One region of the Kluyvera sp. genome, then DNA from elsewhere that is predicted to be linked to it. Evidence: predicted binding sites of a transcription regulator. Region 1 holds the regulator's gene; each other region holds the start of a gene.
What was found. The regulator CRP, encoded in region 1, controls carbon source genes, mostly activating them, when cyclic AMP is high. The targets are predictions, from matches to a motif close to ATGTGANNNNNNTCACAT.
Positions count from the first base shown of each region.

Region 1 (9,862 bases):
ATGACTGGCCTGTGAATAGTTGTGTAAAGCGCGTTGACACTGCGCTGAGCGGGCAGATTTTAGTCACTGAGGTGATGTATTCATAGTTTTATTACGCAAACGTTGGCGTATTACACTTTTCATTGTGATCTGGATCACAAAATCAAGCTCGTGAATTCTTACCCTGCTCATTATGAGCGTTACATCCGCGTAAACTTTGGTAAAGCACTGGCCTGAGGGGCTATCCCTCTTTAGAATCAAGCCACTCGCTTTCTCTACTGCACCTGTTAAAGGAATTCTCATGCTCAAATCAACTCTGGCGGCCGTGGCGGCTGTTTTTGCTCTCTCGGCGATGGCTCCTGCGGCTTTTGCAGCCACTACGAATCCGCACGTGCTGCTGACCACCTCCGCAGGCAATATCGAGCTGCAGCTGGATAGCCAGAAAGCGCCGGTTTCCGTTGAAAACTTCCTGAACTACGTTAATAGCGGTTTCTATAACAACACCACCTTCCACCGCGTGATCCCGGGCTTTATGGTTCAGGGCGGCGGCTTTAACGAGCAGATGCAGCAGAAGCAGCCTAACGCGCCGATCAAAAACGAAGCCGACAACGGCCTGCGTAACACCCGTGGCACCATCGCGATGGCGCGTACCGCGGATAAAGATAGCGCAACCAGCCAGTTCTTCATTAACGTGGCCGACAATGCCTTCCTTGACCACGGCCAGCGTGATTTTGGCTACGCGGTATTTGGTAAAGTGGTGAAGGGCATGGACGTGGCAGATAAAATCTCCCAGGTGCCGAGCCACAACGTTGGGCCGTACCAGAATGTGCCGACCAAACCGATTGTGATCCTGTCGGCGAAGGTGCTGCCGTAAGTCAGGCCGGGCGGCGTCAGGCATGAGGCTGCCGCCCGTATCGCTAAAGCACTCCACACTCGGTAGAATGGCGGCAGATAAATGACCGGAGCCGCCATGATCCTGCTGATTGATAATTACGATTCCTTTACCTGGAACCTCTACCAGTATTTTTGCGAACTGGGGGCCAGCGTGGTGGTCAGACGTAACGATGACATCACCCTTGATGACATCGAGCAGCTGGCGCCTGAAAAAATCGTGATCTCACCCGGCCCCTGCACGCCGGACGATGCCGGTATCTCTCTTGATGTCATCCGCCACTACGCGGGCATCCTTCCTATCCTCGGTGTTTGCTTAGGCCATCAGGCCATCGCGCAGGCGTTTGGCGCGCGTATCGTTCGCGCACAGCAGGTCATGCACGGCAAAACGTCGCCAATTACCCATCAGCAGCAGGGCGTTTTTCGTGGTTTGAATAACCCGTTGACCGTGACCCGCTATCACTCTTTGCTGATTGATCCCGATACGCTGGCCGACTGCTTTGAGGTCACCGCCCGCAGTGAAAGCGGGGAAATCATGGGCATTCGTCATCGCGAGTGGGATCTGGAAGGCGTTCAGTTCCATCCGGAAAGCATTCTTAGCGAACAAGGGCACCAGCTACTGGCCAACTTTCTCCAGCGATAGTAGTTGCTATGATGTGATTTTTTATGCATATTTTGTGGATAGATTTTCACACTCATTGCTGCATCGTTTGAAGAAGGGCATGACATGGTAAACAAACAACCTGCGATCACCCGCGCGACCTTCGATCAGGTCATTTTGCCAATCTATGCACCGGCGGAGTTTATTCCGGTGAAGGGAAAAGGCAGTCGCGTCTGGGATCAGCAAGGCAAAGAGTACGTTGATTTTGCTGGCGGTATCGCGGTGACGGCGCTGGGCCACTGTCATCCGGCGCTGGTTGAGGCGCTGAAAACCCAGGGTGAAACCCTGTGGCACACCAGCAACGTGTTTACCAACGAACCGGCGCTGCGTCTGGGCCAGAAACTGGTTGACGCCACATTCGCCGAGCGCGTGGTGTTCATGAACTCCGGCACTGAAGCCAACGAGACCGCCTTTAAACTGGCGCGTTACTACGCTTCAACCCGCCATAGTCCGTATAAAACGAAAATTATCGCCTTCCATAATGCCTTCCACGGGCGTTCGCTGTTTACCGTCTCCGTCGGCGGTCAGCCGAAGTACTCCGACGGTTTCGGCCCTAAACCTGCCGATATCGTTCACGTGCCGTTTAACGATCTGCACGCGGTGGAAGCGGTGATGGATGACCACACCTGCGCGGTGGTGGTGGAGCCGATTCAGGGCGAAGGCGGCGTGCAGGCGGCAACGCCGGAATTTCTCAAAGGGCTGCGCGACCTGTGTGACAAGCATCAGGCGCTGCTGGTCTTTGATGAAGTGCAGAGCGGCATGGGGCGTACCGGTTCGCTGTTTGCTTACATGCACTACGGCGTGACGCCGGACATTCTGACCAGCGCTAAAGCGCTGGGCGGTGGCTTCCCGGTGAGCGCCATGCTGACAACCAACGATATTGCCAGCGCTTTCCACGTCGGTTCGCACGGCTCTACCTACGGTGGTAACCCGCTGGCCTGCGCGGTCGCCGGTGCGGCCTTCGATATTATCAACACGCCGGAAGTGCTGAACGGCGTCAATGCTAAGCGCGAGCGGTTTGTTCAGCATCTGCAACAGATTAACGCGAAATACGATGTCTTCAGCGATGTGCGCGGGATGGGGCTGCTGATTGGCGCCGAGTTGAACGCGAAGTACAAAGGCCGCGCGCGCGACTTCTTGTATGCGGCAGCGGATGTCGGTGTGATGGTATTGAATGCCGGCCCGGACGTGATGCGCTTTGCCCCCTCGCTGGTGGTGGAAGAGGTGGATATCGACGAAGGCATGCAGCGCTTTGCCCAGGCCGTCGCGAAAATTGTTAGCTAGTTTGCCGCTTTAACCAGCCGCCGTGCCGTGGGCGCTGGCGCCAGGCCACCGACGAAATAGTGTGCATGGTGTTCAGGTGCCCCAGAATTCGCTGGAGATGCTGTTCCATGGTGCTTAACGGCCCGTGGGACAGTGAATCCGGCGCTTCCATAATGTTGACCTCGCCGCTGCTCCCCGCTTCATCGTATTCCAGACGCTGCTGACAGCGTTGTAGAGCAATCTCACACGACTCCAGGTACTGCTGCGCCAAATCAGGCGTCAACATATTGTGCTCGCGCGCCAGCGTCGTCATGGCATTGATGTGCTCGACGATAAACTGGCTGTGGGTCACCCACAGTTTCATATCTTCAAGATAACGTGAATTAAAGCCCGGCTCCTGCATCGCCTGGTTCAGCGTGTTGTACAGCGTGTTGTGTGCCTGGTTGACGCGCATGCGCTGGTAGGCCAGCTTCGGTGCCTGTGGGTCGGGGCTGAGGATCAGGCGGATAGCGTCCTGATCGGCCTCCAGCGCCGCCTGGGCGTTCTGGCGCAGCTGGCCGCTCTGCCACTGCGGCCATAGCCAAATCATGCCGCCAAAGGCGATCAGGCAGCCAATGATGGTGTCGATAAAGCGGGCGACAATAAACTCTTCGCCATTAAGCGTCAGGATTTGCAGGGTGTACACCGCGGTGATGGTAAAGCCGACGGTCGCCCAACCGTAGCTGCGACGAATAATCAGGTAGCTCACTAACGTCACTATCAGCATGCCCGTTAGCGCCCAGCCCTGCGGCGTATGGAAGTGCAGGGCCACGGCGGCAATCACCAGACCGGCAAGGGTGCCCGCCGCTCGGTGGAAAATTCGCACCCGGGTCGCGCCGTAACCGTTTTGCGTGACCAGCAGCACCGTCATCAGGATCCAGTACGGTTTCGGCAGATGCAGCGCCGCGCCCATCAGGCTGGCGATGCTCAGCATCACGCTGAGACGCGCGGCGTTACGCAGGGCGGGAGAGCGCAAAGAGAGGTAGCTTTTTAACGCCGGGAACAGCGGCAGACGGCGTTCTTTGTCGGCCATCAGGTTACGCGGGTATAGGGGGCGCTGGGAGCGCAGCACACGGGCAATGCGGCTGAAGTGCCAGGCACAGAACTGACCCACCGGGTTATCCGGGTGCTGGTCGGCAATTTTCTCCAGCGCGCCAATCTGTTTATCCATGTTGAAGCGGGTAGGGTAGCGGTGATAGAGAATATCGTCCGCCAGCACGCGCAGGCGTGCGGCTACCGTCCGGGCATTCCAGCGGATCACCGCTTCCGCATGGCTGCGTTCAACCAGCTTCTGCACCTCTTCCGGCTGGTGCAGGCTGACGGAGATATGCTCCTGCAAATCCAGCCCAACCTGGAAAGCGCGCAGCAGCCGCTTGTAGTCATTGTGCTGGTTCGCCGCCAGCATGTGCAGCTGTTGGTAGCACTGGGAAATCAGATCCACCACCTTTTGCTGGCGAGTCAGCAGCGGCGGCAGCGCGGTGGTGGGATCGGTATGCTGGGTGAGCAAGCTGTATTTGGCTTCGCAGTAGTCGGCAAGCTGACGGTAAAGCAGGCTGAGCGACTCGCGTAGCGGCTGCTCGCGCCACATCCAGAACCACCACCAGTTGAATAGCCCGTACCATAATGTCCCCAGCGCGTAGATCAATAATGGCTGCCAGATGGGCATATTCCCTGCCAGGCTGAGGGTAAAAATGGAGGCAATTAGCGAGGCGGGCAGCAGTCGTCCGTGTAGCGCGCTGATCTCTGCTGTGACGCCAAGCAGCAGCGCTAGCCCGGTCAGAATCAGTGGCAAAGGCACATCACGCGCCAGCAGCAACTGAACGGCGAGACTACATCCGGCGAACAGGCAGCCGCCGATGATCAGACGCTTGAAGAAACGCTTATGCGGGGTATCAAGCCCGGCAATGTTGCAGCAGGCGGGCACCAGCGAGAACAGCAACCCCTGCTGGAGGTGGCCGAGCAGTAGACCAATGGCAACGGGCAGACACAGCACCAGCGTTTGCCGCAGTGCATAGTTGACTTCCGGGTGGTAAATCAGCCTGCGCCACATAGGGGGAAAACAAAAACGGCGTACTGCATGACGCAATACGCCGTTTGGGCTGGATTAGCGGGTACCGTAAACGACAATGGTTTTGCCGTGTGCGGAGATCAGATTCTGATCTTCCAGCATCTTCAGGATACGGCCCACGGTTTCACGGGAGCAGCCGACGATCTGGCCGATTTCCTGACGGGTGATTTTGATCTGCATCCCGTCCGGGTGGGTCATCGCGTCAGGTTGTTTCGCCAGGTTCAGCAGGGTCTGAGCGATACGACCGGTGACGTCGAGGAACGCCAGGTTGCCGACTTTCTCAGAGGTAACCTGCAGACGACGCGCCATTTGCGAAGAGAGACGCATCAGGATGTCCGGGTTAACCTGGATCAGCTGACGGAATTTTTTATAAGAGATTTCAGCAACTTCACAAGCGGTTTTTGCCCGTACCCACGCGCTGCGTTCCTGGCCTTCTTCAAACAGGCCTAACTCACCGATGAAATCGCCCTGGTTGAGGTAAGAGAGGATCATCTCTTTCCCTTCTTCGTCCTTGATGAGTACTGCCACTGAGCCTTTTACGATGTAATACAGCGTCTCTGCTTTTTCACCCTGGTGAATCAGCGTGCTCTTCGATGGGTACTTATGAATATGGCAATGAGACAAGAACCATTCGAGAGTCGGGTCTGTTTGCGGTTTGCCAAGCACCATGCGCGGTTATCCTCTGTTATAAGCTCTTCCCGGCGGCAAAAGCATTGCGGCCACCGGTTGCAATAGTATCCTTCCCGTTACCTGGGAAGTCGGCTGTCGAATACTGTCGCAGCCTGTAATGTGATGTCCTCTGCATACATGCAGTACGTTTATGTATTACCGTAGCATCCTGACTGTTTTAGCATAGCTTTAGCCGTGTGTCTCCTGGTGTCTCGCTTCAGCATGACGTCGATCGCCTTCCATTGCGAGAATTGTTATGTGCGCGTAATCTGAGAAGAAAATTGCAACCTTGGAGTTAAAAATTATGCAAGCGCGTGTGAAATGGGTTGAAGGGCTGACCTTCCTCGGTGAGTCCGCTTCTGGACACCAGATCCTGATGGACGGCAACTCTGGCGATAAAGCGCCAAGCCCAATGGAAGTGGTGCTGATGGCCGCGGGCGGCTGTAGCGCCATCGATGTGGTGTCTATCCTGCAGAAGGGCCGCAACGACGTGACCGACTGCGAAGTGAAGCTGACCTCCGAGCGTCGTGAAGAAGCGCCGCGCCTGTTCACCCACATCAATCTGCATTTTATCGTCACCGGTAAAGGGCTGAAGGATGCGGCGGTTTCCCGTGCGGTGGATCTGTCTGCGGAGAAGTACTGTTCTGTTGCGCTGATGCTTGAAAAAGCGGTGAATATCACCCACTCCTACGAAGTGATCGAAGGGTAATTCCTCGCACGTAGCAAATCCCTCGCCCCTGTGGGGTGAGGGTTCGTGCATTAGTTTCGCCCTTCCATCATACGCTGCACCAGCGGTGTCATGATCAATTCCATCGCCAGCCCCATCTTCCCGCCGGGAACCACCAGCGTATTCATATGCGAGATAAACGAGCCTTGCAGCATGGCCAGTAGCCACGGATAGTCGATGTTGTCGAGATTGCGGAAGTGAATCACCACAAAGCTTTCGTCCAGCGACGGAATACCCTTGGCGGCAAACGGGTTAGAGGTATCGACCGTCGGCACGCGCTGGAAGTTGATATGGGTGCGGGAGAACTGCGGCGTGATGTAGTTGATATAGTCTTCCATCGAACGCACCACGGAATCCATCACCGCTTCGCGAGAATGTCCGCGTTCGCTGGTGTCGCGGATCATCTTCTGGATCCACTCAAGGTTAACGATTGGCACGACGCCGACCAGTAGATCGACGTGGCGGGCGACATCATGCTGTGGCGTCACTACGCCGCCGTGCAGCCCTTCGTAGAACAGCACGTCGGTCGGTTCTGGCAGCGGCTGCCAGGGGGTAAACGTGCCGGGTACCTGATTCCACGGCACGGCTTCATCGTAGGTATGCAGATATTTACGCGACTGCCCTTTACCGCTCACGCCATAGTCGCGAAAGGTTTGTTCCAGCAGGCCGAAGTCGTTGGCATCCGGACCAAAGTAGCTAATATGGCGGCCCAAATCACGGGCTTTACGAATGGCCATATCCATTTCCGGACGGGTATAGCGGTGGAAGCTGTCGCCTTCCACTTCTGCCGCGCGCAGGTTGAGTTGAGCAAAGATTTTACGGAAGGCGAGGCTGGTGGTGGTGGTCCCCGCGCCGCTGGAGCCGGTAACGGCAATAACCGGATGTTTGGCAGACATGCGAATAACTCCCTGAAAAGACGACAAGGGAAGCGTGGTAAACGCCTCCTGCCGTTAGAGTATAGTTAACCGCGAAATTGGTTACGGGGCATGATGTTGACGGTCTCATGAAGCTCAGACCAGACCAGCACCGCTTCGCCTGTTTGTAGCTGGTGTTTTACGTCGGCGACCTTTTGCGCAAGTGAACGTTCATATTCACCATAATCAGTGCCTTCGCGCAAGACAAAGCTTTCAATCAGGTTGTCCAGCGTCTCCGGGTCGATATCCTGCCAGGGAATAATCATGCTTTTGCTCCCAACCAGCGCATCAACCAGGCGGGAATGCGTTTTTCCAGCCACATTTCCGGGTGGCGCAAAGTGCCGCCGATAAAACCTACGTGACCACCGTATTCCGTCAACTGGTACTCCACGTTCTCCGGCAGCTCTTCCTGTGCGGGGATGGAGTGGTGATCCATAAACGGATCGTCCTTTGAGTGGATGATCAGCGTCGGCTTGGTGATTTTGCTTAAGATCGGCATCGCGCTGCACTGGCGGTAATAGTCGATGGCATCGGCAAAGCCGTGGATCTTCGAGGTAATCGAATCATCGAACTCGCGGATGCGGCGCATGCTTTTCAACTGACGCAAATCGACCGGCAAAGAGCCGGGATAGGCCTTCAGCTTGCGGGCGGCGTTGCCTTTTAGCAGGTTGAGCAGATAGCGCTGATAAACGCGTGAAAAGCCTTTATCCATGTGGTAGCTACAGGCTTCCAGCATAAACGGCGCCGAGACAATCACGGCGGCATCGATGGGCACTTCGTCGCCTTCTTTGGCGAGCAGGCAGGCCAGCATGTTGCCGCCGAGCGAGTAGCCCACTGCCGCAGTCGGGGCGTGACCATATTCGCGCGCCAGCCAGTGCAGGAACCAGGTGCCGTCTTCCGTTTCGCCGGAGTGGTAGATGCGGTTCAGACGGTTAGGCTCGCCGCTACAGCCACGGAAATGCATCACCACGCCCAGCCAGCCCTGCGCTTTCGCTGCATTGATAAGGCCGTGCGCGTACGGGCTATACAGGCTGCCTTCCAGACCGTGAAACACCACCAGACGCGGCTTATGGCGCGCGGCCTGCGGATCTTCGCTCCACGCCAGATCGACAAAGTCGCCGTCCGGCAGTTCAAGGCGCTGCCAGTGCGGCGTGAACTGCACCTTACGGCGGATAAGACGCGGCAGCATGGTCTGCAAATGACGATTGCTGACGCCGCGCATCGGCACGAAGTCGGCGCTGCTTTGGGTGTCGATGTTGAGATCGTGGTGGGTGGTTTCAGTCATGTCTACGCGATGTTTACTCGTTAATCTGCCGCCTACTATACCGTCACTTTGCCATTGTGTTTATGAAAATGAGGCACAGGTAGTCGTTTTTATCCCTTTGGGTTCTGATCCTTATCACAAATTGTTACTTCAATTATTACTCTCAAGCTAATGATTCTCTCCTACGCTTAATTGATGACTTTCTCACCAGGGTTCACACTCTTAGCTGTGTTAAGCAATCAAAATGATTAGCTGAATCAGGAGGTTAATAATGTTATCTGGGCAAACGCCAGCACGAGTCTGGAACACCCGCCGCACGGAAAAACAGCGCCGTCTGGCTTCCGTTCCGGTGCAGGGTAAGGTGCTGCCGACCGCAGACCTGACCGCGATGCTGGAAAAACTGATCGCGCCGGGTGACCGCGTGGTATTAGAAGGGAATAACCAAAAGCAGGCAGATTTCTTGTCCCGTATGCTGGCTGAGGTGAACCCGCAGATTGTGCACGACCTGCACATGATTATGCCAAGCGTCGGGCGCAGCGAGCATCTGGATATCTTTGAAAAAGGCATCGCCCGCAAGCTGGACTTCTCCTTCTCCGGCACCCAGAGCCTGCGTATCTCGCAGCTGCTGGAAGATGGTCAGCTGGAAATCGGCGCCATCCATACCTACATCGAACTCTATTCCCGTCTTTACGTCGACCTGGCCCCGAACGTGGCGCTGATTGCCGGTTATAAGGCTGACCGTAAAGGCAACCTCTACACCGGGCCGAGCACCGAAGATACGCCAGCTCTGGTGGAAGCCGCCGCGTTCCACGATGGCATTGTCATCGCACAGGTGAACGAACTGGTGGATGACGAATGCGACCTGCCGCGCGTGGATATTCCGGGCTCCTGGATTGACTACGTGGTTGTCGCCGACAAGCCGTTCTTTATCGAACCACTGTTTACCCGTGACCCGCGCCTGATTAAACAGGAACACATCCTGATGGCGATGATGGCGATTAAAGGCATCTACGCGGAACATCAGGTGCAGTCGCTGAACCACGGTATCGGCTTCAACACCGCGGCGATTGAACTGCTGCTGCCAACCTACGGCGAACAGCTGGGTCTGAAGGGCAAAATCTGTAAACACTGGACCCTGAACCCGCATCCGACGCTGATCCCGGCGATTGAAAGCGGCTGGGTAGAAAGCGTGCACTGCTTCGGCGGTGAGCTGGGGATGGAAGAGTACATCCGCGCCCGTCCGGATATCTTCTTCACCGGTTCCGACGGCTCCATGCGTTCCAACCGTGCTTTCTGCCAGCTGGCAGGGCAGTACGCGGTGGATATGTTTATCGGTTCCACCTTGCAGGTTGACGGCTACGCCAACTCCTCCACCGTGACCCGCGGT
Region 1 covers NZ_CBDKZX010000014.1:40,162-50,023, forward strand. The annotation lists gene tsgA (MFS transporter TsgA) at 1-2, opposite strand, end outside; gene ppiA (peptidylprolyl isomerase A) at 281-853, shown strand; gene pabA (aminodeoxychorismate synthase component 2) at 950-1,513, shown strand; gene argD (bifunctional acetylornithine/succinyldiaminopimelate transaminase) at 1,598-2,815, shown strand; gene ACW14G_RS08160 (YccS/YhfK family putative transporter) at 2,808-4,883, opposite strand; gene crp (cAMP-activated global transcriptional regulator CRP) at 4,938-5,570, opposite strand; gene ACW14G_RS08170 (OsmC family protein) at 5,875-6,279, shown strand; gene ACW14G_RS08175 (phosphoribulokinase) at 6,330-7,193, opposite strand; gene ACW14G_RS08180 (YheU family protein) at 7,259-7,477, opposite strand; gene ACW14G_RS08185 (hydrolase) at 7,474-8,496, opposite strand; gene mdcA (malonate decarboxylase subunit alpha) at 8,747-9,862, shown strand, end outside.

Region 2 (9,862 bases), on a different contig from region 1:
TGTTATCTTCAATCTTGCCGCTCAGACGACGCTTCTGCATGGTTCTGCTCCAGCTGATGGACAGCCCGGCTGCGCTCAGCAGGCGATGATACTGGTCGTCATCAAAAGGCAGATGCCAGGCAATGGCGGCAGCGTCATACACCGAAACATCGCTCAGGCGCGACACCAGCTCCAGCGGAGCGTCAGTGGAAACCTTACCCGGCGCAATCACCCGATACAGCCAGCCCACCTTGCCGCTGTTTTGCATCAGCGACGCCATATCGCTGATAGCAAAGTGGAAATTGAGTTTAAAACACGGAGAACGCGGCTGGGTGACCTGAATCAACGTTTCACCCCAGCGATAAATATCGCCGATAAACACGTTGTGTTCGGTCATGCCTTCCGTCGAAAGATTTTCACCAAAAGCGGGGGCGCAGAACAATTCGGCCTGTTCGGGGAATTCACGAATCAGCTCGGCATAGTGTTCGCGGGGATAGTGGCACAGCGCGCGGTCGGGGCCGCCGTGGATTTTCTTTTCGGCCTGCTCATCGCCAAGCAGTCCCAGCTCGGTCAGTTCCAGCTCGCCGTCGATTTGCACCTTGGCGATAGCGCTCGGGCGGCTGCCGTCATAATCACGAATTTTGCCAATAAACACGTCAACCGGATAATGCATCTGCTGCTCCTTACGCGGATACAAAAAAAGCGAGTCATCAGACTCGCTTCTACAGACGTGCAATGCAAATTATTTTTTAGCGGCGAAACGCGCTGCTGCTTCGTCCCAGTTCACCACGTTCCAGAACTCTTTGATGTAGTCCGGGCGGCGGTTCTGGAATTTCAGGTAGTAAGCGTGTTCCCAAACGTCCAGGCCCACGATCGGGAAGCCGGAAGCGCCGGAAATGGCTTCACCCATCAGCGGGGAATCCTGGTTAGCGGTAGAGACCACAGCCAGTTTGTCGCCTTTAAGCACCAGCCACGCCCAGCCGGAGCCGAAACGGGTTGCTGCTGCTTTTTCAAATTCAGCTTTGAAGTTGTCAACGGAACCGAAGTCACGCTCGATAGCCGCTTTCAGATCACCCTGCAGGGTGGTGCCTTTTTTCAGGCCTTTCCAGAAGAAGCTGTGGTTAGCGTGGCCGCCGGCGTTGTTACGCAGAACGGTTTTCTTATCCGCCGGCAGCTGATCCAGTTTCGCGATCAGTTCTTCAGCAGACAGAGAAGCGAACTCCGGCAGGCTTTCCAGCGCTGCGTTAGCGTTATTCACGTAAGCCTGGTGGTGTTTGCTGTGATGGATTTCCATCGTCTGTTTGTCGAAGTGCGGTTCCAGGGCATCGTACGCATAAGGCAGTGACGGCAGGGTATAGCTCATAATCATCTCCATTATTGTCGGGCGGCAAACCTGTAAACGCCGCGTAATCAGTTGGTTCATTATAGTTAATTAAATGATATTGAAAATGATTATCAATGCCGTAGTTTTTATAAGGTTATAACAATTTGTTATGCCCCTGATAACACGCGGCATTCAGGTTAATTGACGGGGATACGACTTCGCTGCCGCCACTGCCCCGGCGTCATGCCAATCTCGCGGTTGAACACCACGGAAAAGTAGTTGCTGTCCTCAAACCCACAGCGCATCGCCACTTCACCAATCAGCAGCTCAGTGTGTTGCAACAGGTACTGCGCGTGGCAAATGCGCAGCTGGCGCAGGTAATGGTTTACGGTCATGCCGGTCTGGCTGCGGAACTGCTGGCGTAGCGCTCGCTCGCTACATCCCTGTTGCGCACAGAAGGAATCCAATACGAAAGGCCGGTTCAGACTGCCCGCCAGCGCGGTGAGCAGTTTATCCAGCAACGCTTCGCTTTGCGTTGCCGCCAGATTATCCGTCGCGTAACGATAGCGCTTCAGGCACACCACCAGTTGGGCAAACAGCAGTTCAGACATCTGGTTTGCCAGCGCGTCTTCTTTGCGGCTCTCGTGCTCCAGCTGGGTCATAATCTGCCGCGCCTGTGTCATTCCGGTACTGCCAATGCGCCAGTGCGGCACCCAGGGCGAACCGCGCAATCCAGGAATATGGCTGACCCAGTCGAGATTAAGTTTCAGGCGTTCGGGGCAATAGATAATATTTTGCAAAACCAAATCGTTAACCGAAGCGTAGGAGTGTTTATCTTCGGCACGAATATAGAACAGATCGCCGCGGGTAATACGGTAGGGACGGTCATTGAGAATATGCAGGCCGTTGCCGCGCCAGACCAACACCAGTTCGCAAAATTCGTGGGTATGCTCAGCAAAAACGTTTTGCGGATAACGATCCGCCACCGCGACGGCCTGTGCGGAACTGGCGAAAAACTCGTCTTTTCGAAGGATTAACTGGCCTGACACGCTGATACCTCAACGACTAACAACTCACTATTATTAGCCGTTTTGCGGTAAAAAACGGTGATTGCCTTCGCGTTACTGAAGCAGCGTATCCCGGCCCTGGCGGATATCGCGCGGCGACCAGTTAAATTCACGACGGAACAGCGTGGAGAAGTGGTTACTGTCACCAAACCCGCAGTGGTAAGCAATATCGGTCACGCTTTCATCGCTGTGGCGCAGCAGGTGCCGCGCTTTAATCAGCCGCAGACGGTTCAGATAACGCTGCGGCGTCAGGCCGGTACAGTGCTTCAACTGGCGGTGCAGCGTGCGTAGCGATAGCGAGAACTGCTCGGCCAACCCTTCCCAACATACGTCCTCAGCAAAGTGATCTTCCAGCCACGCCATCAACTGGTTTAGTCGGGCATCGTTATCGATAGCGCCTTGCACCTGACTGCCTTTACGTAACAAGACCAGCAGTTGCATAAACAGAATTTCTCGGTTGGCCAGCGACATCATATCGGTACTGTCATTGGCTTCTTCCATCTGACCCACAATCGCTCGCACCTGCTGTAACGTACTCTGGTTAACACGCCAGTGGGAAGGATAGTGGCCATCAAGTTCCTGCGGCAGCAGTTTGTTCAGACCTGACAAGAACTGGAAAGCATCTGGGGCACGATATAACACGTTTGTCAGACAGAGATTGTCGGTATGTTCATACAGATGGCGATCGACGTCGCGCACGAAGCAAACGGTGCCACCACAAATGGTATGCGGCTGGCCATTGAACACATGAATACCCGTGCCGTGCTCAACAATAACAATCTCATTAAAATCATGATGGTGCTCAGGAAAAGCCGCCTGAGGAAGTCGAGGTTCGATCGCAACAGGCAACTTACCGGAAGAGAAGAAATCCACGCTGTGTAATACGGTCATAACAACGCCCACCAGATGAGAAATGTTATCAGGATAGTAATATCCGCTGAGGGTTCTCACCTTGACGTTTTGACAGCAAAGCGCGCAAACCCGGTCGTTTTTTCAAGAAACAGCCGGAAAGTTCGGGAAATGCGGTCAGTATCACACCCCCTGAAAGCGGCATGATCGCAGGAATTTGTGAACTCTCTCACGTTCATCTTTGCTTTCTTGCCAGCGCCCAATAGCGTCTGTCAGTAACGAGAAGGTAGTGGCGGTGTCCTTTTTTTAGACTGAGCGGTAATGACTCTCAGAAGGACTTTTGCCATGACTTTTCGCCATTGTGTGGCCGTCGATTTAGGCGCTTCAAGCGGACGCGTAATGCTGGCGCGCTACGATGCCCGGTCGCGTTTGCTTTCACTGCGCGAAATCCACCGTTTCACGAACAGCCTGCATCAGCAGGATGGTTTTGATACCTGGAACATCGACAGCCTGGAAGCAGAAATTCGCACCGGCCTTAACAAGGTGTGCGATGAAGGCATCCGTATCGACAGCATCGGTATCGACACCTGGGGCGTTGACTACGTGCTGCTGGATAAAAATGGCCAGCGTGTCGGCCTGCCGGTCGCCTATCGCGACAGCCGCACCGACGGCGTGATGGCCATGGCGATGGAACAGTTAGGTAAAAGCAATATTTACCGCCGCAGCGGCATTCAGTTCCTGCCGTTCAATACGCTATATCAACTGCGCGCGCTGGTTGAACAACAGCCGGAACTGGTCGCTCAGGCGACTCACGCGCTGCTGATCCCGGACTATTTCAGTTACCGTCTGACCGGCAAGATGAACTGGGAGTACACCAACGCCACAACCACGCAGTTGGTGAATATCAACAGCGATAGCTGGGACGAAGACCTGCTCAACTGGACCGGCGCGCCGGCCTCCTGGTTTGGCACGCCGACGCATCCAGGTAACGTGATTAGTCATTGGGTTTGCCCACAGGGTAACAATATTCCGGTCATTGCCGTCGCCAGCCATGACACCGCCAGCGCGGTGATTGCATCGCCGCTGGCAAGCCATGATGCCGCCTACCTCTCTTCCGGCACCTGGTCGCTAATAGGCTTTGAGAGCAAAACGCCTTACACCAGCGAGCAAGCGCAGCGCGCGAATATCACTAACGAGGGCGGTGCCGAAGGCCGCTATCGGGTGCTGAAAAACATTATGGGTTTGTGGCTGCTACAGCGTGTGCTGAAAGAGCAGAACGTGAGTGACCTGCCGACGCTCATCGCGGATACCGCGAAGCTGCCCGCCTGCCGCTGGCTGATCAACCCCAACGACGACCGCTTTATTAACCCACACAACATGAGCGCCGAAATTCAGGCTGCCTGCCGCGAAACGGCACAACCGGTGCCTGCCAACGCCGCCGAGCTGGCGCGCTGCATTTTCGACAGCCTCGCGCTGCTGTACGCCGACGTGCTTAACGAGCTGGCGCAGCTACGCGGCAAGCCATTTAGCCAACTGCATATCGTGGGCGGCGGCTGCCAGAACCATCTGCTGAACCAACTGTGCGCCGATGCCTGCGGCATCACCGTGGTGGCGGGGCCAATCGAAGCCTCAACGCTGGGTAATATCGGCATCCAATTAATGGCGCTGGACGAACTTTCCAACGTCGATGATTTCCGCAAGGTCGTGACCCATAACTACGGTCTCACCACCTTCACCCCTCATCCTGACCATGAAATTGCCCGCTACGTTGCGCAGTTTCAGCAACAACGACAGACAAAGGAGCTTTGCGCATGACCACTCAACTTGACCAAGCCTGGGAACTCGCGAAACAGCGCTATGCCGCCGTCGGTATCGACGTCGAAGAGGCGTTGCGCCAGCTGGATCGCCTGCCGGTATCCATGCACTGCTGGCAGGGCGATGACGTCGCGGGTTTTGAAAACCCAGAGGGCAACTTAACGGGTGGGATCCAGGCAACCGGCAACTATCCGGGCAAAGCGCGTAACGCCAGCGAACTGCGTGCCGATCTGGAGCAGGCGTTAAGCCTGATTCCGGGGCCAAAACGTCTGAACCTGCACGCGATCTATCTCGAGTCGGATACGCCGGTCGCGCGTGATGAAATCAAACCCGAGCACTTCAAAAACTGGGTTGAGTGGGCGAAAAAACACAAGCTGGGTCTCGACTTCAACCCATCCTGCTTCTCACACCCGCTGAGCGCAGATGGCTTTACCCTGTCCCACGCCGATCCGAAAATCCGCCAGTTCTGGATTGACCACTGCAAGGCCAGCCGCCGCGTTTCCGCTTATTTCGGCGAACAGTTGGGCACACCGTCGGTGATGAACATCTGGATCCCGGACGGCATGAAAGACGTCACCGTTGACCGTCTGGCACCGCGCCAGCGTCTGGCCGCCGCGCTGGATGAAGTGATCAGCGAGAAACTGGACCCGGCGCACCACATTGACGCCGTGGAAAGCAAACTGTTCGGTATCGGCGCAGAAAGCTACACCGTGGGCTCCAACGAGTTCTATATGGGCTATGCCACCAGCCGCCAGACCGCGCTGTGTCTGGATGCCGGTCACTTCCACCCGACTGAAGTGATCTCCGACAAAATCTCCGCCGCCATGTTGTATGTACCCCGCCTGCTGCTGCACGTCAGCCGCCCGGTGCGTTGGGATAGCGACCACGTTGTGCTGCTGGATGACGAAACCCAGGCCATTGCCAGCGAAATCATCCGTCACAACCTGTTTGATCGCGTGCATATCGGTCTCGATTTCTTCGATGCCTCCATCAACCGTATCGCGGCATGGGTTATTGGGACTCGCAACATGAAGAAAGCCCTGCTGCGCGCGCTGCTGGAGCCAACCGCCGAGCTGCGCAAGCTGGAAGCTGAAGGCGACTACACCGCCCGTCTGGCACTGCTGGAAGAGCAGAAGTGCCTGCCGTGGCAGGCGGTGTGGGAAATGTACTGCCAGCGTAACGATACGCCAGCGGGCAGCCAGTGGCTGGAGAATGTACGTCAGTATGAGAAAGAGATCCTGAGCAAGCGTGGGTAACTAACCCTCTCCAGATAACACCGAACAGTCCCCTCTCCCCTGCGGGGAGAGGGCTAGGGTGAGGGGAAACACCTCACCGATACAACAGGAACCACAAGACTATGCAGAATATTACCGACTCCTGGTTCGTCCAGGGCATGATCAAAGCCACCTCTGACGCCTGGTTAAAAGGCTGGGACGAGCGTAACGGCGGCAACCTGACGCTGCGTCTGGACGAGGCGGATATCGCGCCATTCACCGCTGATTTCCACGCTGAGCCGCGCTATATCGCTCTGAGCCAACCGATGCCAATGCTGGCGAACACGCCGTTTATCGTCACCGGTTCCGGTAAATTCTTCCGTAACGTGCAGCTCGACCCCTCCGCTAACCTCGGCGTAGTAAAAGTGGATAGCGACGGCGCGGGTTACCACATTTTGTGGGGGCTGACTCACGAAGCGGTGCCCACCTCCGAACTGCCTGCGCATTTCCTGTCGCACTGCGAACGTATCAAACTAACTGACGGCAAAGATCGCGTCATCATGCACTGCCATGCGACCAACCTGATCGCCCTGACCTACGTACTGGAAAACGACAGCGCGCTGATCACCCGCAAACTGTGGGAAGGCAGCACCGAGTGTCTGGTGGTCTTCCCGGACGGCGTTGGCATTCTGCCGTGGATGGTGCCGGGCACCGATGAAATTGGTCAGGCGACCGCCGTTGAAATGCGTCAGCATTCTCTGGTGCTGTGGCCGTTCCACGGCGTCTTTGGCAGCGGCCCAACGCTCGATGAAACTTTTGGTCTGATTGATACCGCCGAAAAATCCGCAGAAGTGCTGGTGAAGGTGTACTCAATGGGCGGCATGAAGCAGACCATCACACAGCAAGAACTGATTGCCCTCGGCCAGCGCTTTGGCGTAACGCCGATGGCCAGCGCATTAAATCTGTACAAGTAAGTCTATAGCCTGACCTCGCCGCTCGAGGTCAGGCGTCAGAACCTATCCCTTTAGAACCGTCTCACGCTGAGCTAATGGGATAGGTTTTTAGCCCATTGTGGCGCCACTCTCATACCTTCCCTTCTTGAAAGACCATGCTACTCCCCGAAGGGAATACGGAATTAAACAAGATAGGTATCAAGGAGAACACCATGAGTTTTATGTTAGCACTGCCAAAAATCAGCCTGCACGGTGCGGGCGCAATTGCCGATATGGTTAACCTGGTTGCCGGGAAACAGTGGGGTAAAGCGCTGATCGTTACCGACGGCCAGCTGGTGAAACTGGGCCTGCTGGACAGCCTGTTTACCGCGCTGGATGCGCATAAAATGTCTTACCACCTTTTCGATGAGGTTTTCCCCAACCCGACCGAAGAACTGGTGCAAAAAGGTTATGCCGCGTACCAGGCGGAATCCTGTGATTACATCATCGCCTTCGGCGGCGGCAGCCCAATCGACACCGCGAAAGCGATTAAGATCCTGACCGCTAACCCAGGTCCATCTACCGCCTACTCAGGCGTGGGTAAGGTGCTGAACGCGGGTGTACACCTGGTGGCAATCAACACTACCGCCGGCACCGCCGCCGAGATGACCAGCAACGCGGTCATCATCGACACCGCCCGCCAGGTGAAAGAAGTTATTATCGACTCAAATATTATTCCGGACATCGCCGTGGACGATGCCAGCGTGATGCTCGATATTCCTGCTTCGGTCACCGCAGCAACCGGTATGGATGCCCTGACCCACGCGGTTGAAGCGTATGTTTCCGTTGGCGCGCACCCGCTGACCGACGCCAACGCGCTGGAAGCGATCCGTCTGATCACCCTGTGGCTGCCGAAAGCCGTCGACGACGGTCATAACCTGGAAGCGCGCGAGCAGATGGCCTTTGGTCAGTATCTGGCGGGGATGGCATTCAACAGTGCCGGTCTGGGCCTGGTACATGCGCTGGCGCATCAGCCGGGCGCAACCCACAATCTACCGCACGGCGTGTGCAACGCCATCCTGCTGCCGATCATCGAAAACTTTAACCGTCCGAACGCGGTGGCGCGCTTTGCCCGCGTCGCGCAAGCGATGGGGGTCGACACCCGCAACATGAGCGACGAAGCCGCCAGCATGGAAGCCATTAACGCCATTCGTCAGCTGAGCGCGCGTGTTGGCATTCCTGAAGGTTTCAGTAAACTGGGTGTCACCAAAGAAGACATCGAAGGGTGGCTGGATAAAGCGCTGGCAGACCCTTGCGCGCCTTGCAACCCGCGTACCGCCAGCCGCGATGAAGTTCGCGAGCTGTACCTGGAGGCATTATGATCCGTAAAGCCTTTGTGATGCAGGTGAACGCCAACGCACACGAAGAGTACCAGCGCCGCCACAATCCTATCTGGCCGGAGCTGGAAGCTGTGCTGAAAGCGCATGGCGCGCACCACTATGCGATTTATCTCGATCAAGCACGCAACCTGTTGTTCGCCACCGTGGAGATTGAGTCTGAAGAACGCTGGAATGCAGTGGCCAACACCGACGTATGCCAGCGCTGGTGGAAATACATGACCGAAGTGATGCCGTCTAATCCGGATAATAGCCCGGTAAGTGCAGAGCTGAAGGAAGTGTTTTACCTGGCGTAATTCGATGACCTACCCGTAGGACGGATAAGGTGCTGTGCTTATCCGTTCTACAATAAATTATGCCGTATAAAAGAGAAAGGCCCCTTTTTCCAGAGGCCTTTGTTGTTTTAGAAGTAGTATTTGAAGCGAACGCGCGCGCCGTAACGATCGTCGTCTGAGGAAATCTTCTCATCACTCTGGATTTTAGAGTAATAGGTACCCAGATAAATATTAAAGTTCTGCATATTCATTACGTTTTTAATCCAGTAGGAAGCATGAACGGTATGAATATCGTAGGTACCTTCTTCCTGAATAATGCAGTCGTTATCGCAGACTACGCCATTAAAGTCGCTAATCTTGTTATGCGCATAAATATAACCGACTTCAAAGTTCTTCCACCAGATATTAGTGGCCGCAGTAAAATCGTCTTCATTATTCGCATCTAAATAGGCGGTATTCAGGTTAAAGATAACGCCATTATCGGGATCAGTTTTGGTATTATCCCAGGTCATGGTTAAACCATAACCGGTACGATCAGACTGATCGACAAACTCGCCTTTGCTGTTGGTATAACCGTAAGCATTGTTGACCACGTTCGATTCCATCGCCGCAGAGAACGAGAGCTCGGACGTCGGTTTCCAGTTCACGACCGGGCGCAGATAGACCACGTTTTTATCGTTTTCCATCTTACGACCATGATAGGTGCGGCCATCCGTCTGAACGTTATCACCGTCGGCAAACAGGGTAGTACCGTCTTCAATCAACGAGTTCAGTTCGAAGTACCAGTTATCAACCTGCTTGCTCATCAGGAAGTTGCCGCCCGCATCGGAACGACCGCGGCCTTCTTTCATCATATAGATATAGCCCTGACCGTCGGTGTACAGGTCGTTGGCGGTATTACCAGAATGCTCGACGAAGGTATCCTGGTTGAGCGGGAACATATCGGCGGCTTCAAAACGACCAACCTTAATTTTCCAGTCGTTTTCTTCACCGAAGTGGAAGTATGAATC
Region 2 covers NZ_CBDKZX010000052.1:8,165-18,026, forward strand. The annotation lists gene yiiM (6-hydroxyaminopurine reductase) at 1-715, opposite strand, end outside; gene sodA (superoxide dismutase [Mn]) at 722-1,342, opposite strand; gene rhaR (HTH-type transcriptional activator RhaR) at 1,501-2,352, opposite strand; gene rhaS (HTH-type transcriptional activator RhaS) at 2,425-3,261, opposite strand; gene rhaB (rhamnulokinase) at 3,565-5,034, shown strand; gene rhaA (L-rhamnose isomerase) at 5,031-6,290, shown strand; gene rhaD (rhamnulose-1-phosphate aldolase) at 6,392-7,222, shown strand; gene fucO (lactaldehyde reductase) at 7,414-8,562, shown strand; gene rhaM (L-rhamnose mutarotase) at 8,559-8,873, shown strand; gene ACW14G_RS16095 (carbohydrate porin) at 8,981-9,862, opposite strand, start outside.
Region 2: a site for CRP is predicted at 3,391-3,408, ahead of rhaS (HTH-type transcriptional activator RhaS). Genes of this name have one in related genera too.

Region 3 (9,862 bases), on a different contig from region 1:
CAGCTTTTCCGCCAGATGTTCCGCAACATATTCAGCACTGCCAAGCGTGCTGCCGCTGATTAGAGTGATGTCTGCCATGCTCGCCCACCTTTATAAAGAAGGCGCATTGTACGCTGTGAGCGAGCTGGGATCTACCTGTGGAAAAATGTGGGATTAAAAAAAGCGATCACGGCTTGATGGTACGCATGATCGGGTTCTGCAGGACGATCAGCGTTTCGGTGGACTGAATTTCATCAATTGTTTGGATCTTGTTGATAAGTACCTGTTGGAGGGCGTCGATCGATTTGCACATTACCTTAATAAAGATGCTGTAGTGCCCGGTGGTGTAGTACGCCTCGGTCACTTCATCCAGGCTTTCCAGCCGTGCCAGCGCCGACGGATAGTCTTTCGCGCTCTTGAGAATAATGCCGATAAAGCAGCCCACGTCATAACCTAATTGTTTGGGGCTGACGTCGACGTGCGCGCCGGTAATGATCCCGGCCTGTTTCATCTTCTCTACGCGTACGTGGATGGTGCCCGGGCTGACGGCGAACTGCTTAGCCAGTTCCGCGTAGGCGGTACGGGCGTTGGCCATCAGGGCCTCAAGAATGCCGCGGTCCAGATTGTCGATCTGATAATTTTCCATAGGTTTTTCTTATGAAGATTAATGATTACCTCTATTTTAGCCTTTATTTTTAATGAATCAAAAGTCGATAAGGCTTTTTGTTGTTTGATTATTGAATTGCGGGCCTGTTTTGTTGCTTAATCAATTGCAACAGGACGCAGGAGTAAAAATAATGAAAACCGCATACATCGCAAAACAACGCCAGATCAGTTTCGTTAAATCCTATTTTTCCCGTCAGCTGGAAGAGAAGCTAGGGCTCGTAGAAGTCCAGGCGCCGATCTTAAGCCGCGTGGGGGATGGGACACAGGACAACCTGTCTGGTTGCGAGAAGGCGGTTCAGGTGAAAGTGAAAACACTGCCAGATGCCCAGTTCGAAGTGGTTCATTCCCTTGCGAAGTGGAAGCGTCAAACCCTGGGACAACACGACTTCAGCGCGGGCGAAGGGCTGTACACGCATATGAAGGCCCTTCGCCCCGATGAAGACCGACTATCTCCGATTCACTCCGTTTACGTTGACCAGTGGGACTGGGAACGTGTGATGGGGGATGACGAACGCCACGCCGGCACGCTGGAAAGTACCGTAAAGGCGATTTGGGCGGGCATTAAAGAAACCGAAGCTGCTGTAAGCAAAGAGTTTGGGCTGACACCGTTCCTGCCAGAACAAATTCACTTTGTGCACAGTGAAACGCTGCTGAGCCGCTATCCGGGCCTTGATGCAAAAGGCCGTGAGCGCGCCATCGCCAAAGAACTGGGCGCGGTGTTCCTGATTGGTATCGGCGGTAAATTGTCCGATGGTCAGCGCCACGATGTACGTGCACCGGACTATGACGACTGGAGCACCCAGACCGCCTCCGGCCTGACGGGGTTGAACGGCGATATTCTGGTGTGGAACCCGGTGCTGGAAGACGCGTTTGAACTCTCTTCTATGGGGATCCGCGTGGATGCGAAAGCGCTGAAACATCAGCTGCAGATCACCGGCGACGAAGATCGTTTACAGCTGGAGTGGCACCAGGCGCTGCTGCGTGGTGAAATGCCGCAGACTATCGGCGGCGGTATTGGTCAGTCTCGTCTGACGATGCTGTTGCTGCAACTGCCCCATATCGGCCAGGTACAGTGCGGCGTATGGCCGGCTCAGGTACGTGAAAGCGTCTCCGCTCTGCTGTAACCCAATCTAACGCCGCCAGCGCCTCAGCAGGCGGCTTCTTAACCCGGTATCAAAGCGCCAGATATGATCGAAAATGCGCATGATCCCGGGTTTGCCATGAGCGGACATCGCCACCGCGTGAAAACGATGCTGATGTTTATGCTGAAGATCCCCCACCTTTTTGACCACCTCATCCGGTAGCCGCTGGGCGATAAAATCGGAAATCACCACCGCGTCGGCATCCTGCCACTGCGGGTTTTGCAGATGCTCGATAATGGCGCGGAAGCAGCTGGCCATATCGGTACCGCCGCGAAAGCGCTGGCTTAAAAAGCGGATCGCCTGCTCCAGCCCCTGACGCCCGGTTAACTCGTAGCGCACCACTTCGCTGGAGAACAGCATAATGTAGCAGCGACGGTTATCCGCCAGCGCCACGCGCATCAGCGCGAGGCAGAACGCTTTGGCGCACTGCTCGTTGAAGCCGCCCATCGAGCCGGACGTATCCACGCAGACAATAAACGGCCCGCGCGGCTGTTCATCAACGTCCTGATGTACGACCGGACGCTCGGTCACCTTCTCGCGCCAGGCGTCGCCGTGTAGACGGTAGGTTAGCAGCTGTTTCTCCACCAGCCGCCGGTAAAACTCATATTCCAGCTCGGTGATGCCAAGCGTTGCCAGCTCCGGCGGCAATAAACGCAGAATATCGTCGCTTTGCTGGATGCCATCAACCTGCTCGGGCACGGTGGAGGGCTCGCGCACCAGTGAACGGAAAGTCTCCATGGGGGAATCTTTCTTCGGCACTGATTTGGCCTCTCGCGAACGGCCCAACTGCTCGGCCAGGCGCAGCAGCTCTGGCTGCTGGCTGAGAAACTCACCGTATTTCACAATTAGCTGATAGTCGCCGCGCTTAAGTTGTCCGGCGCTCATATCCCACAGTCGCCCACCGGCGCTATCGTTTTCCACCAGCACCGGATCCAACTGGCCGCTTAGCGTCATCCGTTCCTGTACTTCGCTCAATAACTGTTCACGCTCTTCTTCCAGCAGCTGCTGATTGAGGGAGGTGACCTGAACCACCAGGCTTAAGCGCCAGCGTTGCAGGAAAAGGGTGTGTAGCGCAGGGGTAAAAGTGGCGTTATTTGCCGCCAGCTGCTGAGCCTGAGCGGCAAAAGGCGACTGGACGCGAGTGAGTAGCGCCAGAATCTGCGGCAGTTGAACGATAAACTGGCTGGTGGAGAGTATCTGGCTCTGCTGATAGCAGATGACCTCCTCTTCCAGCTCGTGTGGCACCGGGGCGCCTTTGAGTCGGTTTCTAAAGGTTTCGCGCCAGCGGGGAAGATCGTCGGTAATGGCGCTTTTCAGGCGTGGAAATTTTTCAAAGAACACGGCCAACTGCGGGGAAGCCAGCAGGGCGATGATCATCTCTTCGATCATCCCCTCTTCGCCGACCGCCAGCATGACGTTGAGCGTATCGATGGTCAGCATTAACTCTGCGCCTGCTTAATTTGTGCGGCCACGTCCTGAAGGCTGGCTTCGATACGTCCCAGCCATTCGTCATGAATGAACAGACATTTTTGCTGCTCGCTAAAGCGGTTATGCTGCTGGTGCCACTCTTCATCTAAGGCGAGCAGCTGCTGGCGGATCTCGGTCGGCATACTTTCTGCTGAGCCCGAACCCGGCAGGGACAGACGGGTACCCTGAAGGCTGATGTCGCGCACGACCAGATGCTGTGCTGCATCCACTTCCATATTTAACGTCAGCGCAAAACCGATACCGTTGAGCTTACCGCGAATCTCGCCGCCCTTCTCCAGCCAGTTTTCCAGCGCCTGGCGCTCGAAAGTAATGTGAATGACCTCAATATCGTGCAGCTTGAGCGGCTGCTGGAGCAGCAGGGTCACCGTTGGCGTTTGAATCTCCGGCGGCAGCTCATAATGCGGTTTGCGGCTAAACATGCCGCCCAGACGGGTGACTTTCAGCGCGGTTTTGTCGCTTTGTTGCTGCTGAATTTGCAGGCGCTGCTGGGTGATGGCGCCCAGCTTGTTGAGCATGGCCTGCTGCTGCCATGCATGCCCGGTCATCAAAATATCTATTTGTTGTTGAAGAAGATTTCGGCTTTCCGCATCGTGCCACAGGCACTCTTTTAGCAGGATCAGATCGATAGGCGCGATCGTGTCGCGGCCGCTGAAGAAAGCGCAGGCTTGCAGCAGACGGATCGCCTTTTTCCAGCGACGATCGGAAACGTAAGGCGCATTTGGTAGATTATCCAGCTGTTGGCGCAGGGTAAAAATCAGTTCAAACACCGCATCCGGCAGCTTCACGTTGCCGATATCTTTCTGCCACTGGAAGTACTCTTCGTCGGTAACCTGCAGATTGGCCGGAATCGGGTTGTCGTTTTCATCCTGCTGGCTAATCAGCATCGAGCGGAAATTGCCCTTATCCTGCACTTTATCGAGCCACAGGCGAATCAGCATGCGGTCGTACAATGCTTCGAGACTGCTTTCGGCTTCCGGCAATTCATTCGAGGCGGTGACCAGCAGGCGCATGGGAATCTTTTCCACGCTGGCGCCGTTGCGGAAGTGACGTTCGTTGATGGCGGTCAGCAAGGTGTTCAGGATGGCCGGGCCCGCTTTCCAGATTTCATCAAGGAAGACGATCTCAGCCTCAGGTAGATAGCCGGCAGTCAGGCGCTCATAGCGGCCTTCATCTTTTAACGCCTGAATAGAGAGCGGCCCAAAGACCTCTTCCGGCGTAGAGAAACGGGTCATCAGATATTCGAACGCGCGGGCGTGCTGGAAGGCGAACTTCAGGCGGCGGGCAATCAGGCTTTTCGCGATCCCCGGTGGACCAAGTAAAAAGACGCTTTCGCCGCTCAGGGCTGCCAGCAGGCAGAGGCGAATAGCGTGACTACGTTCAAATAGCCCTTTCTCCAGCGCGCTGCTCAGCCGCGAAATTCTTTCTGCTAATAAATGTGGTTGGGCCATAATTAACTTGCGTCCTTTCGCCGTTTAATCAGCTAACTGGCTGAGTATAGACGTTTAAGTCTTTAGGTGAATAGCCTGAATAGTACCTCGCAATTTCTTGAGGCAGGTTAATATGACGTGATTAAGGGGTACGATTTTGACGCTAATCGTGCATACTGTGCGCTTTTCGTGGGCCAAGGGACTAGGCACACATTTGTTTCATAAACGAAAGACTAGTCTATGAGCACTGATAATAAACAATCTTTATCAGCGATTACACTCGCTGCAATTGGCGTGGTATACGGCGATATTGGTACCAGCCCTCTTTATACGCTTCGTGAATGTTTATCTGGCCAGTTCGGTTTTGGCGTTGAACGTGACGCGGTTTTTGGCTTTCTGTCATTAATCTTCTGGCTATTGCTGTTAACGGTATCTCTCAAATACATCACCTTCGTGATGCGGGCGGACAACGCCGGCGAAGGGGGGATACTGACGCTGATGTCTCTGGCGGGGCGTAATACGTCCGCGCGCATGACTTCTGTACTGGTGATTCTCGGGCTGATTGGCGGCAGCTTCTTCTATGGTGAAGTGGTCATCACACCGGCGATTTCGGTGATGTCGGCGATAGAAGGTCTGGAAATCATCGCCCCCCAGCTTGATACCTGGGTGGTTCCCATCTCCATTATTGTTTTGACGCTGCTGTTTGCGATTCAGAAACACGGTACCAGCATGGTCGGTAAACTGTTTGCGCCGATTATGCTCATCTGGTTCCTGCTGCTGGCAGGCCTCGGCGCGCGCAGCATTATCGCCAACCCGGAAGTGTTGCAGGCGTTGAACCCTTATTGGGCGGTGAATTTCTTCCTGCAATACAAAACCGTCTCCTTTATCGCATTGGGCGCGGTGGTGCTGTCGATTACCGGAGTGGAAGCGTTGTATGCCGACATGGGGCACTTCGGGAAACTGCCGATTCGCCTGGCCTGGTTCTCGGTGGTGCTGCCGTCACTGGTGCTGAACTACTTTGGTCAGGGCGCGTTGCTGCTCAAGCATCCGGAAGCGATTAAGAACCCGTTCTTCCTGCTGGCGCCCGAATGGGCGTTGATTCCGATGCTGATTATCGCTGCCCTGGCGACGGTTATCGCCTCTCAGGCGGTGATCTCCGGCGTCTTCTCGCTGACGCGCCAGGCCGTGCGTCTGGGGTATCTGTCGCCGATGCGCATTATTCATACCTCAGAGATGGAATCGGGGCAGATCTATATCCCGTTCATCAACTGGCTGCTGTATATCTCCGTGGTTATTGTGATTGTCAGCTTCGAGCACTCCTCAAATCTGGCGGCGGCATACGGGATTGCGGTTACCGGGACGATGGTCCTGACGACCATTCTGTTCACCACCGTGGCGCGTAAAAACTGGCACTGGAATAAGTTCCTGGTTGCGCTGCTGTTTGTGGCGTTTATGTGCATCGACATTCCGCTGTTCTCGGCGAACCTGGATAAGATAGTCTCCGGTGGTTGGTTGCCGCTGACGCTGGCGCTGATCATGCTCACCATCATGACCACCTGGAAAAGCGAGCGTTTCCGCCTGCTGCGCCGCATGCACGAACACGGCAACTCTCTGGAAGCGATGATCGCCTCGCTGGAGAAATCGCCGCCGGTTCGCGTGCCGGGCACCGCAGTCTATATGTCGCGCGCGCTGAACGTCATTCCGTTTGCCATGCTGCATAACCTCAAGCACAACAAGGTGCTGCATGAGCGCGTCATTCTGCTGACACTGCGTACCGAAGATGCGCCGTACGTGCACAATGTGCGTCGCGTGCAGATTGAGCAGCTGTCGCCAACCTTCTGGCGCGTGGTGGCCAGCTACGGCTGGCGTGAAACCCCGAACGTGGAAGAGGTGTTCCACCGCTGCGGTCTGGAAGGCTTAAGCTGCCGGATGATGGAGACGTCGTTCTTTATGTCGCATGAGTCGCTGATCGTCGGCAAACGGCCATGGTATCTACGTCTGCGCGGCAAGCTGTATCTGCTGCTGCAGCGTAACGCGCTGCGCGCGCCGGACCAGTTCGAGATCCCGCCAAACCGCGTTATCGAGCTGGGCACCCAGGTCGAAATCTAACGCCATCAACGCCCTCCCTCATTTTGACGGAGGGCGTTTTTTTATCCCCTTTTCTCTTTTCGCGAAACGTTTCGATGGCGATCACATTTCTATAACCTGGTGATGGTTTTCTGCGCGTTCTTCAGACTACACTTATGACAGCGAAACGTTTCGCTAGTGGAGCAAGAAAACAAAATGAAGAAAGGCACGGTACTCAACTCTGAAATCTCGTCGGTTATTTCCCGTTTGGGCCATACCGATACGCTGGTGGTGTGCGATGCGGGTTTACCCATCCCTCGTAGCACGGCGCGCATTGATATGGCGCTAACCCAGGGCGTTCCCACCTTCATGCAGGTGTTGGGCGTGGTGACGCAAGAGATGCAGGTCGAGGCCGCCATTCTCGCCGCGGAAATTCAACACCATAATCCGCAGCTTCACGAAACGTTGCTCAAACACCTTGAGCAGCTGCAGCAACACCAGGGAAATAGCATTGACGTTCGTTACGTCTCACATGAGCAGTTCAAACAACAAACCGCAGACAGTCAGGCGGTGATTCGCAGCGGGGAGTGTTCCCCGTATGCGAATATCATTCTCTGTGCTGGCGTCACCTTCTGAGGCCATCATGGACGCACTCTTACAACTGAAAGGGATCGATAAATCGTTCCCGGGCGTGAAGGCGCTAGCTGGCGCCGCGCTGAACGTCTACGCTGGCCGCGTGATGGCGCTGGTGGGCGAAAACGGCGCGGGTAAATCCACCATGATGAAGGTGCTGACCGGGATCTACACCCGCGACGCTGGCTCTTTGTTATGGCTGGGTAAAGAGACCACCTTTAACGGCCCAAAATCCTCGCAGGAAGCCGGTATCGGCATCATCCACCAGGAGCTGAACCTGATTCCACAGCTGACGATTGCCGAGAACATTTTCCTTGGCCGTGAGTTTGTGAATCGCTTTGGCAAAATCGACTGGAAGAAGATGTATGCCGAGGCCGATATCCTGCTGGCCAAACTCAATCTGCGTTTTAAGAGCGACCGTCTGGTGGGTGACCTCTCTATCGGCGATCAGCAGATGGTGGAAATTGCCAAAGTGCTGAGCTTTGAGTCGAAGGTCATCATTATGGACGAACCGACCGATGCCCTGACCGATACTGAAACCGAATCCCTGTTCCGCGTCATCCGCGAGCTGAAATCACAGGGGCGCGGCATTGTCTATATCTCCCACCGTATGAAAGAGATCTTCGAGATCTGCGACGACGTGACCGTCTTCCGCGACGGGCAGTTTATTGCCGAACGCGAAGTCGCCAGCCTGAATGAAGATCTGCTGATTGAGATGATGGTCGGCCGCAAACTCGAAGATCAGTACCCGCATCTGGACAAAGAACCGGGTGAGATCCGCCTGAAGGTGGACGCATTGTGCGGGCCTGGCGTGAACAGCGTCTCCTTTACCCTGCGCAAAGGTGAAATTCTTGGCGTGGCCGGGCTGATGGGCGCCGGGCGCACCGAATTAATGAAAGTGCTGTACGGTGCGCTGCCGCGAACCAGCGGCTACGTGACGCTAGACGGCCATGAAGTGGTGACGCGTTCACCGCAGGATGGTCTGGCGAACGGCATTGTCTATATTTCCGAAGACCGTAAGCGTGATGGCCTGGTGCTGGGCATGTCGGTGAAAGAGAACATGTCGTTGACGGCGCTGCGTTATTTCAGCCGCGCTGGCGGTAGTTTGAAGCATAAAGACGAACAGCAGGCGGTGAGCGATTTTATCCGTCTGTTTAACGTCAAAACGCCTTCCATGGAGCAAGCGATCGGTCTGCTTTCCGGCGGTAATCAGCAAAAAGTCGCCATTGCGCGCGGCCTGATGACCCGCCCGAAGGTACTGATCCTCGATGAGCCGACGCGCGGCGTCGACGTGGGGGCGAAGAAAGAGATTTATCAGCTGATCAACCAGTTCAAGGCCGACGGCCTGAGCATTATTCTGGTCTCCTCGGAGATGCCGGAAGTACTGGGGATGAGCGATCGCATTATTGTGATGCATGAAGGGCATCTCGGCGGTGAGTTTTCACGCGAGCAGGCCACCCAGGAAGTATTAATGGCTGCCGCTGTGGGCAAGCTTAACCGCGTGAACCAGGAGTAAAAAAGATGACAACCCAGTCTGTGGCGGGTCGCCGCTATTTCACTAAAGCATGGCTGCTGGAGCAAAAATCGCTGATAGCTCTGCTGGTGCTGATAGCGATTGTCTCGACCATGAGCCCCAACTTTTTTACCGTCAATAACCTGTTCAACATCCTGCAGCAAACCTCCGTGAATGCGATCATGGCGGTTGGGATGACGCTGGTCATTTTAACGTCGGGGATCGACCTGTCCGTCGGTTCCCTGCTGGCGTTGACCGGCGCGGTCGCCGCCTCGATTGTGGGCATCGAAGTTAATGCGCTGGTGGCGGTTGCTGCCGCACTCGCATTAGGTGCCGCAATTGGGGCCGTTACCGGCGTGATTGTTGCTAAAGGGCGGGTGCAGGCATTTATCGCTACGCTGGTGATGATGCTGCTGCTGCGCGGTGTGACCATGGTCTACACCAACGGTAGTCCGGTCAATACCGGCTTTACCGACAACGCCGACGTGTTTGGCTGGTTCGGTATTGGCCGCCCGCTGGGTATCCCAACGCCGGTGTGGATCATGGCGATTGTCTTCCTCGCGGCGTGGTACATGCTGCACCACACGCGTCTGGGTCGTTATATCTATGCGCTGGGCGGTAACGAAGCGGCAACGCGTCTTTCCGGTATTAGCGTCAATAAAGTCAAAATTATCGTCTACTCTTTGTGCGGGTTACTGTCGGCGCTGGCGGGTATTATTGAAGTGGCGCGCCTCTCCTCGGCACAACCGACTGCGGGTACCGGCTATGAGCTGGATGCTATCGCGGCGGTAGTACTGGGCGGTACCAGCCTGGCGGGCGGTAAGGGTCGTATCGTCGGCACGCTTATCGGTGCGCTGATTCTTGGGTTCTTGAACAACGGTTTGAACTTGTTAGGCGTTTCTTCTTATTACCAGATGATCGTTAAAGCAGTCGTCATTTTGCTGGCG
Region 3 covers NZ_CBDKZX010000090.1:86-9,947, reverse strand. The annotation lists gene mioC (FMN-binding protein MioC) at 1-78, opposite strand, end outside; gene asnC (transcriptional regulator AsnC) at 167-625, opposite strand; gene asnA (aspartate--ammonia ligase) at 777-1,769, shown strand; gene viaA (ATPase RavA stimulator ViaA) at 1,776-3,227, opposite strand; gene ravA (ATPase RavA) at 3,227-4,723, opposite strand; gene kup (low affinity potassium transporter Kup) at 4,943-6,811, shown strand; gene rbsD (D-ribose pyranase) at 6,986-7,405, shown strand; gene rbsA (ribose ABC transporter ATP-binding protein RbsA) at 7,413-8,918, shown strand; gene rbsC (ribose ABC transporter permease) at 8,924-9,862, shown strand, end outside.
Region 3: a site for CRP is predicted at 6,881-6,898, ahead of rbsD (D-ribose pyranase). Genes of this name have one in related genera too.